One region of the Streptomyces sp. NPDC005803 genome, then DNA from elsewhere that is predicted to be linked to it. Evidence: riboswitches for the same ligand, from Rfam matches in the RefSeq annotation. Region 1 holds a riboswitch; the other holds the start of a gene.

Region 1 (6,988 bases):
ACCTGAGGAAATCCCCCTCAATCGATGGTTGCCGTGGCTTGTCGCACGACGTTGTGACGAGCACCCGGGCACTACTTGCTACGAGGATCGAGAGCATCACGCAGCCCGTCTCCCAGCAGGTTGAATGCCAGCACCGTGACGAAAATGGCCACGCCCGGCACGATCATGTACATCGGGTCGTTCTGGTAGAAGTCGATCGCGTTGGTGAGCATCCCGCCCCAGGAGGACTGCGGCGGCGCGATACCCACACCGAGATAGCTGAGGCCCGCCTCGAAGAGGATGTTCGAGGGGATGAGCAGCGTGGAGTAGACGAGGACGGGCGCCACCAGGTTCGGCAGCAGCTCCCGGAAGAGGATGAACGGTCCCCGGGCGCCCAACGACCGTGCCGCCTCCACGAATTCGCGATTGCGCAGGCTCATGGTCTGGGCGCGGACGATGCGGCCCATGTACGGCCAGCTGAAGAAGCCGATCACGAAGATCAGTACCGCGATCCGCAGCGGCAGCCCCTCCAGGCCGAAGGCGCCGTCCTGCAGGGCCGCCGAGATGGAGATCGCGAACAGCAGCAGCGGGAACGCCAGGAAGGTGTCCATCATGCGGCTGATGACGGTGTCCACCCAGCCGCCGTAGAAGCCCGACACCACGCCGAAGAAGACGCCGATCACCACGGAGAGCAGGGTGGCTCCGACCGCGACGACCAGGGACACCCAGGAGCCCTCGATGATCCGGGACATGATGTCGCGGCCGTACTGCGGCTCGACGCCGAGCGGGTGGCTCCAGCTGATGCCGCCCCAGTCGCCCTTGGGCGCGAGCAGCGCGGGGTCGATGAGGTCCTGGTGGAACTCGTTGGGGTCCAGCCCGAAGACGGCCTGGATCGGCTTGGAGAGCACGGCGAGCAGGATCAGCAGGATGACAACGATGCCGCCTGCCACCGCCACCTTGTCGCGCTTGAAGCGCGTCCAGGCGATCTGCCCGAGCGAACGGCCTTCGATCTGGCTCTGTTTGACTCCCGTGAGTACTGCCTCCGGCTGCGCCTCGGCAGCCGAACCGGTGGTCTCGATCGGTGCGGTCACAGTGCCTCTGACCCCTCCCGCCGGCGGTGGCCGGCCCCTACTCGCCGCGGTGACGGCCTGGCGCGTGTCAGCCGAAGCGCTTGACTCGGCTGATGTGTTCGGTGCTCAGCCGCAGCACGTGCTGCGGCTGATGTGTTGTTCGGTGCGATGAATGCGTCTGCGGAATGACCGCTGGGGCAACCTCGTACAAAGGGCGGACGATCCCCACTAGCCGGGAGTCTTCAACGCCGTCGTGATCACCCGCCAGACCTGACGGGGAATGTTTGCTCAAACGTGATGCGGTCAGTGAGCTTCCGTTATCCGGACAGCCTGAACGAGTGAGCGGACTACTCGGCCGCTAATCCACCAGAACGGACATGACGCCCAACGGGCTTCATTGGGTGGCTATTTGGGTGACCGGGGCGGTGGTCTTGTCCGGCGGGGAGCCGTTTGTCCGGTCCTGGGACCGGGGCCGGACGGGCCTAGTAGGCGCGCGGGGCGGGGCCGGGGGGCTGCGGGTAGCCGTAACCCGGAGCGACGGAGGCGCCACGGCCGACCGGGGCGTGCGGCTCCCGGTCGTAGAACGGACGGGAGTTGGCGCGCAGCCACATCGCGACCGGGTCGTAGTCGTCGGCCATCGCGACCGTGGAGACCGGGAGCCCCTCCGGAACCGCTCCGACGGACTGCGCCATCATCGCCCGCACGGCGTCCACGGAGGGCCCGCTCGTGTCGTACAGGTCGAGACCGATGGCGAGGTACGGGACGCCGAGCGCGGGCTGCACCCAGGCGCGGCGAAGCGAGCGGATCGCGGGGGTGCGGTGGGCGTTCTGCGTGAGCTGGGCGTAGAACTGCGGGATCTCGATGGCGGGCTCGCTGATCCGCAGCGGGCCGGCGGGCATCCGCTCCAGGCCGGTGGCGATCCGGCGCAGGTCCAGCCAGGGGATGCCGACGCCGCCGCCCGGGGCATGCGGATTCAGCCAGATGCCCCAGCGGTCGGGGAACAGGGCGCGGGAGATGTCCCGGCCGCCCACGACCTCGTGGTCCCGGTTCCAGCCGCTGGCGGAGAGCTCCTGGGCGGAGGTGACGCAGGGGGCGTAGCCGAGGCCGTCGATCTCCATGTTGCCGTACTGGGCGTCGGGAGAGCCGGCCCTGCCGTGCCAGAGCAGCATCCAGACCTGGTCGGCCGCCAGGGCGTGGAGGAGGGCCTCGTACGCGTCGTAGCGCCCGGGCGTCACCTGTCGCAGCATGTGCTCGACCGTTCCCCGAGCTCTCGGCTCCGCTCGAGCAGGGGAGACCCCATCGGCCGCCCCCATGCCTGACGCACTCACCCTGGGTCCCGCCCCTCTTCGATCCACTGTGTCGGCCTGCCGCTCCCGGGGCTCTCGGGGACGGCGCGGTGCCGAGGCACCCGCCATCAAACCAGCTTATGCGGCGGCCCTGACACCGACTTGACGCCAGGGGCCGCCGCCGTCCCGCGGCGCCGGTCCCCGTGCCCTACCGCTACTCGGCGGCGCGCTGGTAGAAGGGCCGCACCCGCGCCCGCATCCAGTCGGCGACCGGGTCCTGGGCCACGTCGAGCAGCACCAGGTTGACCGGCCAGGGCACCTCGACGCGCCCCAGTGCCCGCCCCAGGGCGTCCATGGGGGCGTTGCGCCCGGCTCCCTCCCAGGTGGAGAACTCGATGCCGACGAAGAGGACGGGGTCCGCGCCCTCGATGCTGGCCAGGGCGCGGCGGGCGCTGAGCACGACGCCGCTGGCCTCGAACTCCCCGGCCGCGGCGGAGAGGAAATCGACGGGGTCCTCCTGCCAGTCCGGCTCGTACAGCCGGACCCGTCCGCCACTGGCCGGACCGTCCAGCACGGTGCGGCCCGCCCGGCAGAGCTCGGCGACGGCGGGCGGGGGGAGCGGCATGCCGACCGCGCCGCCCGGGTTCACCGCGACGCCGAGCTGCGGGGGCAGGCCCCGGGCGAAGTCGCGGGCGGGGGCCACGGTGAACGACATGTGCGCGCCGACGCAGGCGAGGAACTGCTGTTCGGAGCTGAACACGGGGACGTACGGCGCGCCCTCGATGTCCAGCGTCGGCAGATCGAGGTCGGTGGCGTCCGGTCCGCCGCCGTTGGGCAGCGGCACCCAGACATGGCTGCGCCCGAGCACCTCCACCAGCCGGCCGCCCGCCTCGGGGCTGCCGACCGAGGCGCTCAGTACTTCTTCGAGCTCGTTGGCCGGCCATCCGCCCTGCGGATGGGTCCGGGCCGGTGCCGGAATGTCCACTGTCTCCCTCTCTCGCCCCATGTCGTGCAGCAAGAGATTAACGCCGCGCGCGTGGTCCGCCGCCCGTCGCGCACGGCTGTCCAGCCTTCGGACGGCCCCCGCTCAGGCCTCACTCTGTGCGTCTGCGAATGTGATGCGCGTCAGCAGCCCGGCCGCCTCGCGGTCCAGCAGCACCGCCGAGGCGCACCCGAGCGGCAGCAGACCGGACTCGGTGTCCCGCAGCAGCCGGCCCACGGCCCTGCGGTGACGGGCGAACGCGTACCCGGAGACTCCGCGCCCGCGCTCGCGCTGGCCCTCCCGCGCGGTCTGCGGGGTGACGTCGAGCAGCACGAGGTGCAGGGTGCGGCCGCGCCGCCGGGCGTGCCGGGCCAGCCAGCCGCGCACCCAGGCCTGCGTGCCGCAGTCGTGGACGACGACGGAGTGGCCGGAGCGCAGCACCCGCCACAGTCCCCAGTAGTGGGCGACGCGGACGAGCGGGCGGTAGAGGGCGTACGGGAGTAAGCGGGGCATCCGGGCCGCCCAGCGGTCCCTGGTGTCCTGGGAGTCGATGGCGTGGGCCGAGACGGCCCGTCCCATGAGCGTCGACTTGCCGCTGCCGGGCAGTCCGGAGACCACCACCACGTCCCCCGCCGCGAAGTGCAGGCCGCGCGGGCTGCGCCCGTCCCGCTCCCGCAGGTCCCGCACGACGGGTGCGTGCGGTCCCACCGTCTCCGTGGCCGGCGCCCCCGGCTGCGCGGGCAGTGCCCCGTGCGCGACCCCCGCGGTCGTCGCGTACCGCTGCAACGTCATCGCCCTCCCCCTGTCGCCTGACCCACACCTGCTCAAGAAGTGTAAAGAAAAGGTAATGCGGCACAACCGTCCGACCCGCCGGAACCCGTAGGAGACGGGCATCGGCACCGAACCCCCACTCTCCCGCAATGCGTGCGATGATGACCCCGTCAACTGCATAAAGGCCGCTCGAATCCGCGCGGGAGAGTCCCGGCCGCCGTGCCGGGCGCCGAAGGAGCAAGATCCTCCCTTGAATCTCTCAGGCCCCGTACCGCGTGGATGAGGCAGATCTGAAAAGCGAGCCGCCCCGCGGCTCCACCCAAGGTGCAAGCCGAACCCCTGCGGGGCCTCTCGGCGAACCTCTCAGGTTCCGATGACAGATGGGGAGGGATCGTCCTCGTCGTCATGCCCTGGGAGCCTTGTCCAATGAGTACTGCCCCCCGCCTCACCGCCCTCGATGCCGTGCACCGTTCGCTCGGTGCGACCATGACCGACTTCGCGGGCTGGGACATGCCGCTGCGCTACGCCAGTGAGCGTGACGAGCACAACGCCGTGCGCACGAAGGCCGGCCTCTTCGACCTGTCCCACATGGGCGAGATCACCGTCACCGGCCCCGCGGCCGTGGACCTGCTGAACTTCGCGCTCGTCGGCAACATCGGCACCGTCTCGGTGGGCCGGGCCCGCTACACGATGATCTGCGCCGAGGACGGCGGCATCCTGGACGACCTGATCGTGTACCGCCTGGCGGAGACCGAGTACATGGTCGTGGCCAACGCCGGCAACGCGCAGATCGTGCTGGACGCGCTGACCGCGCGGGCCGAGGGCTTCGACGCCGAGGTGCGCGACGACCGCGACGCGTACGCGCTGCTCGCCGTCCAGGGCCCCGGGTCCCCCGCCATCCTGGCCGCCGTCACCGACGCCGACCTGGACGGTCTGAAGTACTACGCCGGTCTGCCCGGCACGGTCGCCGGTGTCCCCGCGCTCATCGCCCGTACCGGCTACACCGGCGAGGACGGCTTCGAGCTGTTCGTCGCACCCGAGCACGCCGAGCAGCTGTGGCGGGCCCTCACCGAGGCGGGCGCCTCGCACGGACTGATCCCCTGCGGGCTCTCCTGCCGCGACACGCTGCGCCTGGAGGCGGGCATGCCGCTGTACGGGCACGAGCTGACCACGGCGCTGACGCCGTTCGACGCCGGGCTGGGCCGGGTGGTGAAGTTCGAGAAGGAGGGCGACTTCGTCGGCCGCAAGGCCCTGGAGGCCGCCGCCGAGCGCGCCGAGACCGCCCCGCCCCGCAAGCTCGTCGGCCTGGTGGCCGAGGGCCGCCGGGTACCGCGCGCCGGGTTCGCCGTCGTCGCCGGCGGCCAGGTCATCGGCGAGGTCACCTCGGGCGCACCCTCGCCCACGCTCGGCAAGCCCCTCGCCATGGCGTACGTCGACGCCGCACACGCCGCGCCCGGCACCGCGGGCGTCGCCGTGGACATCCGGGGCAGCCACGAGCCGTACGAGGTCGTGGCGCTGCCGTTCTACAAGCGGCAGAAGTAGAAGAGCGGCGCGCCACGGGCACCGCGTACGTGACGCAGTCCCGTCTCACACCGTAAGACCATCGTTCATCAGCACTCCCCCGCGTACAGGAGAATTCAGGTCATGAGCAACCCCCAGCAGCTGCGGTACAGCAAGGAGCACGAGTGGCTGTCGGCCGTCGAGGACGGCGTGGCCACGATCGGCATCACGGAGTACGCGGCCAACGCGCTCGGTGACGTCGTCTACGCCCAGCTCCCCGAGGTCGGCGACACGGTGACCGCGGGCGAGACCTGCGGCGAGCTGGAGTCGACCAAGTCGGTCAGCGACCTGTACTCGCCGGTGAGCGGCGAGGTCACCGCCGCGAACCAGGACGTCGTGGACGACCCGTCGCTGGTGAACTCCGCTCCGTTCGAAGGCGGCTGGCTGTTCAAGGTACGCGTCGCGGAGGAGCCGAAGGACCTGCTCTCCGCCGACGAGTACACCGCGTTCTCCGGCAACTGAGACCCCAAGGGACCACCTGATGTCGCTTCTCAACTCCTCCCTCCACGAGCTGGACCCGGACGTCGCCGCCGCTGTCGACGCCGAGCTCCACCGTCAGCAGTCCACCCTCGAGATGATCGCCTCGGAGAACTTCGCTCCCGTCGCGGTCATGGAGGCCCAGGGCTCCGTCCTGACCAACAAGTACGCCGAGGGCTACCCCGGCCGCCGCTACTACGGCGGCTGCGAGCACGTCGACGTGATCGAGCAGATCGCGATCGACCGCATCAAGGCGCTCTTCGGCGCCGAGGCGGCCAACGTGCAGCCGCACTCGGGCGCACAGGCCAACGCCGCCGCGATGTTCGCGCTGCTGAAGCCGGGCGACACGATCATGGGCCTGAACCTGGCCCACGGCGGTCACCTGACCCACGGCATGAAGATCAACTTCTCCGGCAAGCTCTACAACGTGGTCCCGTACCACGTCGACGACACCGGCACCGTGGACATGGCCGAGGTCGAGCGCCTCGCCAAGGAGTCCAAGCCGCAGCTGATCGTGGCCGGCTGGTCGGCCTACCCCCGCCAGCTGGACTTCGCCGCCTTCCGCCGCATCGCGGACGAGGTCGGCGCGTACCTGATGGTCGACATGGCGCACTTCGCCGGTCTGGTCGCCGCGGGCCTGCACCCCAACCCGGTGCCGCACGCCCACGTCGTCACGACCACCACGCACAAGACCCTCGGCGGTCCGCGCGGCGGCGTGATCCTCTCCACCCAGGAGCTCGCCAAGAAGATCAACTCGGCGGTCTTCCCGGGTCAGCAGGGCGGTCCGCTGGAGCACGTGATCGCGGCCAAGGCGGTCTCCTTCAAGGTGGCGGCGACCGAGGAGTTCAAGGAGCGCCAGCAGC
Region 2 (6,988 bases), on a different contig from region 1:
CCCTGCGGATCGAAGCCCGTGGGGCAACACTGGGACCGGACCGATTGATACGGGGGCGGCCATGAACACCTCTTCAAGCCGCAGGACACTCAACTCAACGCAGCGAAAGAACCCATCCATGTGTCAGCACCAGCCAGCCTGCCCGACAGCCGACTCAGCCGACCGGGAAGCCGCCCGTCTGGTGGCGCACCATCCCGAGCAGGGATGGAGCCTGCTGTGCAACGGCGTCCTGCTCTTCGAGGACACCGGTGAGCTGCTCCCGGACGGGCAGATCATCGCCCCGCACCGGCCGCTGGGAACGGGCCGGGTGGTGAAGGCGGCCTGAGCGGCCGGAACGGAAGGGGGCCGGTGCGGAGAATCCTCCGCACCGGCCCCCACGCGTATCCGCGTCACACGCTGTGTTCGTGTGCTCAGTTGTCGTACTCGTCCAGCGGCGGGCAGGAGCAGACGAGGTTGCGGTCACCGAACGCACCGTCGATGCGGCGCACCGGCGGCCAGTACTTGTCGGCGGCCGAGACCCCGGCCGGGAAGACGGCCACCTCGCGGCTGTAGCCGTGCTCCCACTCCCCGCCCAGCGCGGCAGCGGTGTGCGGGGCGTTGGCCAGCGGGTTGTCGTCGGCGCTCCACTCGCCCGAGGCCACCTTCTCGATCTCGCCGCGAATGGCGATCATCGTGTCGCAGAAGCGGTCCAGCTCCGCGAGGTCCTCGCTCTCGGTCGGCTCGATCATGAGCGTCCCCGCGACCGGGAACGACATGGTCGGCGAGTGGAAGCCGTAGTCGATGAGGCGCTTGGCGACGTCGTCGATGCTGACGCCGGTCGCCTTGGAGATGGGCCGCAGGTCCACGATGCACTCGTGCGCCACCAGGCCGGCCGGGCCGTTGTACAGGATCGGGTAGTGCGGCTCCAGCCGCTTGGCGATGTAGTTGGCCGCGAGTACGGCCACCTGCGTCGCGCGCTTCAGGCCCTCGCCACCCATCAGGCGTACATAGGCCCAGGAGATCGGGAGGATGCCGGCCGAGCCCCACGGAGCGGCCGAGATCGGTCCGACACCGGTCTCGGGACCCGCGGCGGGCTGCAGCGGGTGGTTCGGGAGGTACGGCGCGAGGTGTGCGCGCACACCCACGGGTCCCACGCCGGGACCGCCGCCACCGTGCGGGATGCAGAAGGTCTTGTGCAGGTTCAGGTGCGAGACGTCGCCGCCGAAGCGGCCCGGCTTGGCGAGACCGACCAGTGCGTTCAGGTTGGCCCCGTCGACGTACACCTGGCCGCCGGCGTCGTGCACCTCGGCGCAGATGTCGGCGACGTGCTCCTCGAAGACACCGTGGGTCGAGGGGTAAGTGATCATGAGCACGGCGAGCTCGTCGCGGTGCTGCGCGATCTTGGCGCGGAGGTCCTCGATGTCGACCTCGCCGTCGTCGGCGGTCTTCACCACGACGACCTTCATGCCGGCCATCACGGCGCTCGCGGCGTTGGTGCCGTGGGCGGAGGACGGGATCAGGCAGACGGTCCGGCCCTCGTCGCCGTTGGCACGGTGGTACGCGCGGACGGCGAGCAGCCCCGCGAACTCACCCTGCGAGCCGGCGTTCGGCTGGAGGGAGACCGCGTCATAGCCGGTGACCTCCGCGAGGCGCTCCTCCAGCTCACGGATGAGCGTAAGGAAGCCCTCGGCCTGCTCGGCCGGCGCGAATGGGTGCAGTGCGCCGAACTCGGGCCAGGTGATCGACTCCATCTCGGCGGTCGCGTTCAGCTTCATGGTGCAGGAGCCGAGCGGGATCATGCCGCGGTCCAGCGCGTAGTCACGGTCGGCGAGCTTGCGCAGGTAGCGCAGCATCGCGGTCTCGGAGCGGTGCTGGTGGAAGACCGGGTGGGTCAGGATCGCGTCGGTGCGCAGCAGCGCGTCGGGCAGCGCGTCGGCGGTCGTTGCGTCCAGCGCCTCGATGTCACCCTCGGTGCCGAAGGCGGCCCAGACCGCCGCGATCTGCGCGCGGGTGGTGGTCTCGTCGCACGCGACCGAGACCAGGTCGGCGTCGACCAGCCGCAGGTTGACCCCGCGTTCGCGGGCATCGGCGACGACCGCGGCGGCCTTGCCCGGGACCCGGACGGTGAGCGTGTCGAAGTGGACGCCGGTCACCACGTCGACACCGGCCGCCCGCAGGCCCTGCGCCAGGATGGCCGCGTAGCGGTGGGTGCGCCGGGCGATCGTCCGCAGGCCGTCGGGTCCGTGGTAGACGGCGTACATCCCGGCCATCACGGCGAGCAGCACCTGAGCGGTGCAGATGTTGCTGGTGGCCTTCTCGCGGCGGATGTGCTGCTCGCGGGTCTGCAGGGCCAGCCGGTACGCCTTGTTGCCGTCCGCGTCCACGGAGACGCCGACGAGGCGGCCCGGGAGGCTGCGCGCGAACTTCTCGCGCACGGCCATGAAGCCGGCGTGCGGTCCGCCGAAGCCCATCGGCACGCCGAAGCGCTGCGTGGTCCCGACGGCGATGTCCGCGCCGAGGTCGCCGGGGGACGTGAGCAGGGTGAGCGCGAGCAGGTCGGCGGCCACGGTGACGATCGCGCCGAGCTCGTGGGCCTGGTCGATGACGGGCTTGATGTCCCTCACGGCCCCGGAGGCGCCCGGGTACTGCAGCAGCACACCGAAGACACCGCGCTCGGCGATGCCCGCCGGGATGCCGTCGGTGAGGTCGGCGACGACGACCTCGACTCCGGTCGGCTCGGCACGGGTCTCTATGACGGCGACGGTCTGCGGCAGGGTCTCCGCGTCGACCAGGAAGACGCCCTTCTTGACCTTGCCGACACGCCGGGCCAGCGCCATGGCCTCGGCGGCGGCGGTGCCCTCGTCGAGCAGCGAGGCGCCGGAGGTGGGCAGACCGGTCAGCTCGGCGACCATCGTCTGGAAGTTCAGCAGGGCTTCGAGGCGGCCCTGGGAGATCTCCGGCTGGTACGGCGTGTAGGCCGTGTACCACGCGGGGTTCTCCATGACGTTGCGGAGGATCACCGGCGGGGTGAACGTGCCGTAATAGCCGAGCCCGATCATCGGGGCGAGGACCTGGTTGCGGTCGGCGAGGAGGCGCAGCTCGGCGAGGACCTCGGCCTCGGTCCGGGCGGCCGGCAGCCGCAGGGCCTCGGCACTCTTGATCACATCGGGCACCGCGGCGGCGGTGAGCTCGTCGAGCGAGCCGTAACCGACCTGGGCGAGCATCTTCGCCTGTGCCTCGGCATCGGGACCGATGTGGCGCTGCTCGAACGGGATTCCCTGTTCCAGCTGGGAGAGCGAAGTGCGGCGGGGGGTCATGATGGAGGCCTCCTGGTCTGTCACGACCTGCGAGGGGCACCACGGCGCGGGGTGCCCGAACGGCCTCCCCCTCTGTCATCTCAACCTGAGAGCTTCACCGGTGCCCACGGGGCGCACCGGCTTTCACCGTCGGTGAGGGAGAGACCCGGTCCGGCCGAGGCCGTACGGAACCCGCCCTGCTTTCCAGAGTGACCTCGTCCGTGCGGTACGGGGGCCTGAGAGATTCCGGGGAGGATTTGCTCCTTCGGCGCCTCCGGATTTTACTCCGGAGGACTCTCCCGCACGGGATCAGCAGCCATGGCCAGCGTACCAGCGGGGTACACGGTGGGAATCTCGAGTGGCCGACGCCACGGTTCTGCACTTCTGTAGTGCCTGTGGAGTAGCCGCGACCAGTGGGAGGGACCGTGCAGACCGACATCGATCCGCGCAACCTGATCGGCCGCAAGGCGTTCGACCGCAAGGGCACCAAGATCGGAACCGTGGACGAGGTGTACCTCGACGACGCGACCGGAGTGCCCGAATGGGCGGCCGTACGCACCGGACTGTTCAGCCGGGACGCCTTCGTCCCGCTGGAGCCCAGCGAGTTCGTCGAGGACGCGCTGCGCATCCCGTTCGACCGTGCCCTGATCAAGGACGCACCCGACTTCGGGGTCGGCCGCCATCTCTCGCCGGAACAGGAGCTTCAGCTCTACCGGCACTACGGTCTGGACGCGGCGCCGGCCGAGAGCGCGCCGGACCGCGACTTCGGCAGGCTGGCCGGCCAGGAGGAGTAGTCCACCGGGTTCCGCACGAGCGGCAGCGGATCGGCCGGCCGCAGCGCCGGATCGTCGATCCGGAACGTGCGGACCCGGCCGGGCGCCGATTCCGGCTCCTCGAACCGCACCGTCACCCGCCCGACCCCGCTCCCCTGCACCCAGCCGTGTCCGTACGTGTCGTGGCGTACATCGTGACCGGCGGGCCAGCGCCGCGCGGCGAGCTGCTCCGCACTCTCCTGCCCGGTCTCCTCCGTCTGCGGCCCCGCCTCATCGGCAGCGGCGTGTCCGCCCGGCTCGGCGGTGTCCGGGAGCTCGGCGGCCGCCCGCTCACCGGCTGCCTGGGCGAAGAGGTCCTCCTGGGTGAAGTCGGCGAGCCCGGTGACGCCGACGCCGAGCAGCCGCACACCCCCGGTGGTGTCCACGGACTCCAGGAGCCGTGCGGCGGCCTCTCTGACCACCGCGGGGTCGTCGGTGGGCCCGCGCAGCGTCTCGGAGCGGGTCAGGGTCGAGAAGTCGTAGCGCCGCACCTTCAGCACCACCGTGCGCCCCGAGCGCCCGGCCGCCCGCAGCCGCTGGACGCACCGGCCGGCCAGCCGCTCCACCTCGGTCCGCACCCGGACCCGGTCATGGAGATCCGTGTCGAAGGTGTCCTCGACCGAGACCGACTTCGCGTCGCGCTCGGCGACCACCGGCCGGTCGTCATGGCCGGACGCCATGCGGTGCAGAGAACTGCCGTGGGCCTTGCCCAGCAGCCGTACGAGCTCCGCCTCGCCCGCCTCGGCGAGGTCGTTGACCGTGGTCATGCCCGCGCGACGCAGATGGTCCGCGGTGGCCGGTCCGACGCCGGGCAGGGTCCGCACCGGCATGGGCGCGAGCAGTTCCCGCTCCGTGCCCGGCTCTATCAGCAGGATGCCGTTGGGCTTCGCCTCCTCGGAGGCGATCTTCGCCAGCATCTTGGAGCCCGCGAGCCCGACGGAACCGCTGAGCCCCGTGACCGCTTCGATCGCCCCGCGCAGCTGCTCGCCGATGGCCATCGCGGAAGCCGTGTCGTCCGCCGTCCCGCCCGCCTCCAGGTCGACGAAGGCCTCGTCGAGGCTGAGCGGCTCCACCAGGGGTGAGAGGCGGCCCAGCAACTCCATGACCTGGTCGCTCACGGTCCGGTAGAGCGTGAAGCGCGGCACCAGGTACGCCGCGTTCGGCGCCAGTCTCCTGGCCTGAGCCATCGGCATCGCCGAATGCACCCCGAAACGCCGCGCCTCGTACGAGGCGGTGGCCACGACTCCCCGGGGGCCGAGTCCGCCCACCACGACCGGCTTGCCGCGCAGACTCGGTTTCGCCGCCTGCTCGGCGGACGCGTAGAAGGCATCCATGTCCAGATGCAGGATGGTCGGCGCGGCTCTCACATCAACCGATGGTGCCCTACGGCACTGACAGTCGCCCTGTCACCGCAGACGGCCGACCCCGGATTCCCCGGGGCGCGGCCGTGCCGCCACCCGGTCAGCCCGCCCGGTTGCGCCGACGGGCGAGCTCATCGCCCGGGTTGTTGCCGATCAGGGTCTCGCCGGTGTCCACCCGCTCCCCGTGGAGCGTCGACAGTGCGGCGTCCACGTCCCGCCACACCACGCCCACGGCGATGCCGAAGACTCCCTGGCCCCCCTGGAGGAGCTCGACGACCTCCGCGGGCGAGGAGCACTCGTACACGGTCGCTCCGTCACTCATCAGCGTCATGCGTTCGAGATCCTGGAAACCGCGGGCCCGCAGGTGCTGCACCGTGGTGCGGATGTTCTGCAGGGCCACCCCGGTGTCGAGGAAGCGCTTCACGATCTTGAGCAGGACGACGTCCCGGAAGCTGTAGAGCCTCTGGGTGCCGGACCCGTACGCCGGCCGGACGCTCGGCTCCACCAGGGCCGTACGGGCCCAGTAGTCGAGCTGCCGGTAGGTGATCCCCGCTGCCGCGCACGCCGTCGGCCCGCGGTAGCCGATCTCGTTGGCCGATGTCACGCCGTCCCCCGCCACCAAATCCGGCGCAGCCGGTTGCCTGATGGTGCGGCCGGCCGTACTCCCCTGCTGCGGATACGGCCCGCCCGCTGCCGTACCGTCGCCGCTGCTTCTCACGCCGACCTCCGTCCTTGACCTGCCCACTCGAAGGTAGGCAGTCACCCGGGGTGCGTCAACGATCGCCACACTCGGCACGCCGAGTGATAATCACCCTGAGGGTGGTTTCCCGTGACTCACAACCGGGAAAGGCTTGCCGAATGCGCTGGCGGGGCCCCTTGGGACGTCACTGACTGTTCGTACCGAAGTCCTCCGGCGAGATCTGGTCGAGGAACTCGCGGAACTTCTCCACCTCGTCCTCCTGCTCGTCGGGAATCGCGATTCCCGCGTCGTCGAGCACCCCGTCACTGCCGTAGATCGGCGTGCCGGTGCGCAGGGCGAGCGCTATGGCGTCGGAAGGCCGCGCGCTCACCTCGACTCCACTGGCGAAGACCAGCTCCGCGTAGAAGACCCCTTCGCGCAGATCCGTGATCCGGACCTCGGTGAGCTCCTGGCCGACGGCCTCGAGCACATCCTTGAAGAGATCATGGGTCAGCGGCCTGGCCGGAGCCATGCCCTGCTGGGCGAAGGCGATCGCGGTCGCCTCACCAGGACCGATCCAAATGGGGAGGTACCGGTCGCCTCCCACTTCACGCAGGAGCACGATCGGTTGGTTGGAGGGCATTTCCACCCGGACACCCACAACGTCGAGCTCGTTCACACAGCAACCCTAGGACGTGCTCGGCAGGTTTGGGTAGTCGGGCCCCGCCGGGATCAGGTGAGACGGATCTGCAGAGCGGTCCGCACGAGGGCCGAGTGCAGCCGTACGGAGAGCTCGGCGAGCTCCTTCGCGGTGGCCTCGGCATGGGCTCTGGTCTGCGGATTCCGGTGCCGGCGCAAGGG

What was found. A riboswitch is a leader RNA that binds a small molecule or an ion and turns the genes downstream of it on or off. The one in region 1 is predicted to bind glycine.
Region 2: it holds a riboswitch for glycine, as region 1 does, so the genes downstream of both, gcvP (aminomethyl-transferring glycine dehydrogenase) here and gcvT (glycine cleavage system aminomethyltransferase GcvT) in region 1, are expected to answer to the same signal.

The regions. Positions count from the first base shown of each region.
Region 1 is NZ_JBEXXO010000015.1:107,311-114,298, forward strand. Features, by position in the region: gene ABZ454_RS22010 (ABC transporter substrate-binding protein) at 1-2, opposite strand, end outside; gene ABZ454_RS22015 (ABC transporter permease) at 72-1,070, opposite strand; gene ABZ454_RS22020 (enhanced serine sensitivity protein SseB C-terminal domain-containing protein) at 1,532-2,296, opposite strand; gene ABZ454_RS22025 (enhanced serine sensitivity protein SseB) at 2,550-3,320, opposite strand; gene ABZ454_RS22030 (AAA family ATPase) at 3,423-4,109, opposite strand; glycine riboswitch at 4,279-4,372, shown strand; gene gcvT (glycine cleavage system aminomethyltransferase GcvT) at 4,515-5,630, shown strand; gene gcvH (glycine cleavage system protein GcvH) at 5,733-6,110, shown strand; gene glyA (serine hydroxymethyltransferase) at 6,130-6,988, shown strand, end outside.
Region 2 is NZ_JBEXXO010000013.1:215,931-222,918, forward strand. Features, by position in the region: gene ABZ454_RS20400 (DUF5999 family protein) at 119-325, shown strand; gene gcvP (aminomethyl-transferring glycine dehydrogenase) at 411-3,296, opposite strand; glycine riboswitch at 3,490-3,587, opposite strand; gene ABZ454_RS20410 (PRC-barrel domain-containing protein) at 3,701-4,069, shown strand; gene ABZ454_RS20415 (DNA polymerase IV) at 3,994-5,454, opposite strand; gene ABZ454_RS20420 (MerR family transcriptional regulator) at 5,549-6,166, opposite strand; gene ABZ454_RS20425 (bifunctional nuclease family protein) at 6,333-6,806, opposite strand; gene ABZ454_RS20430 (MerR family transcriptional regulator) at 6,860-6,988, opposite strand, start outside.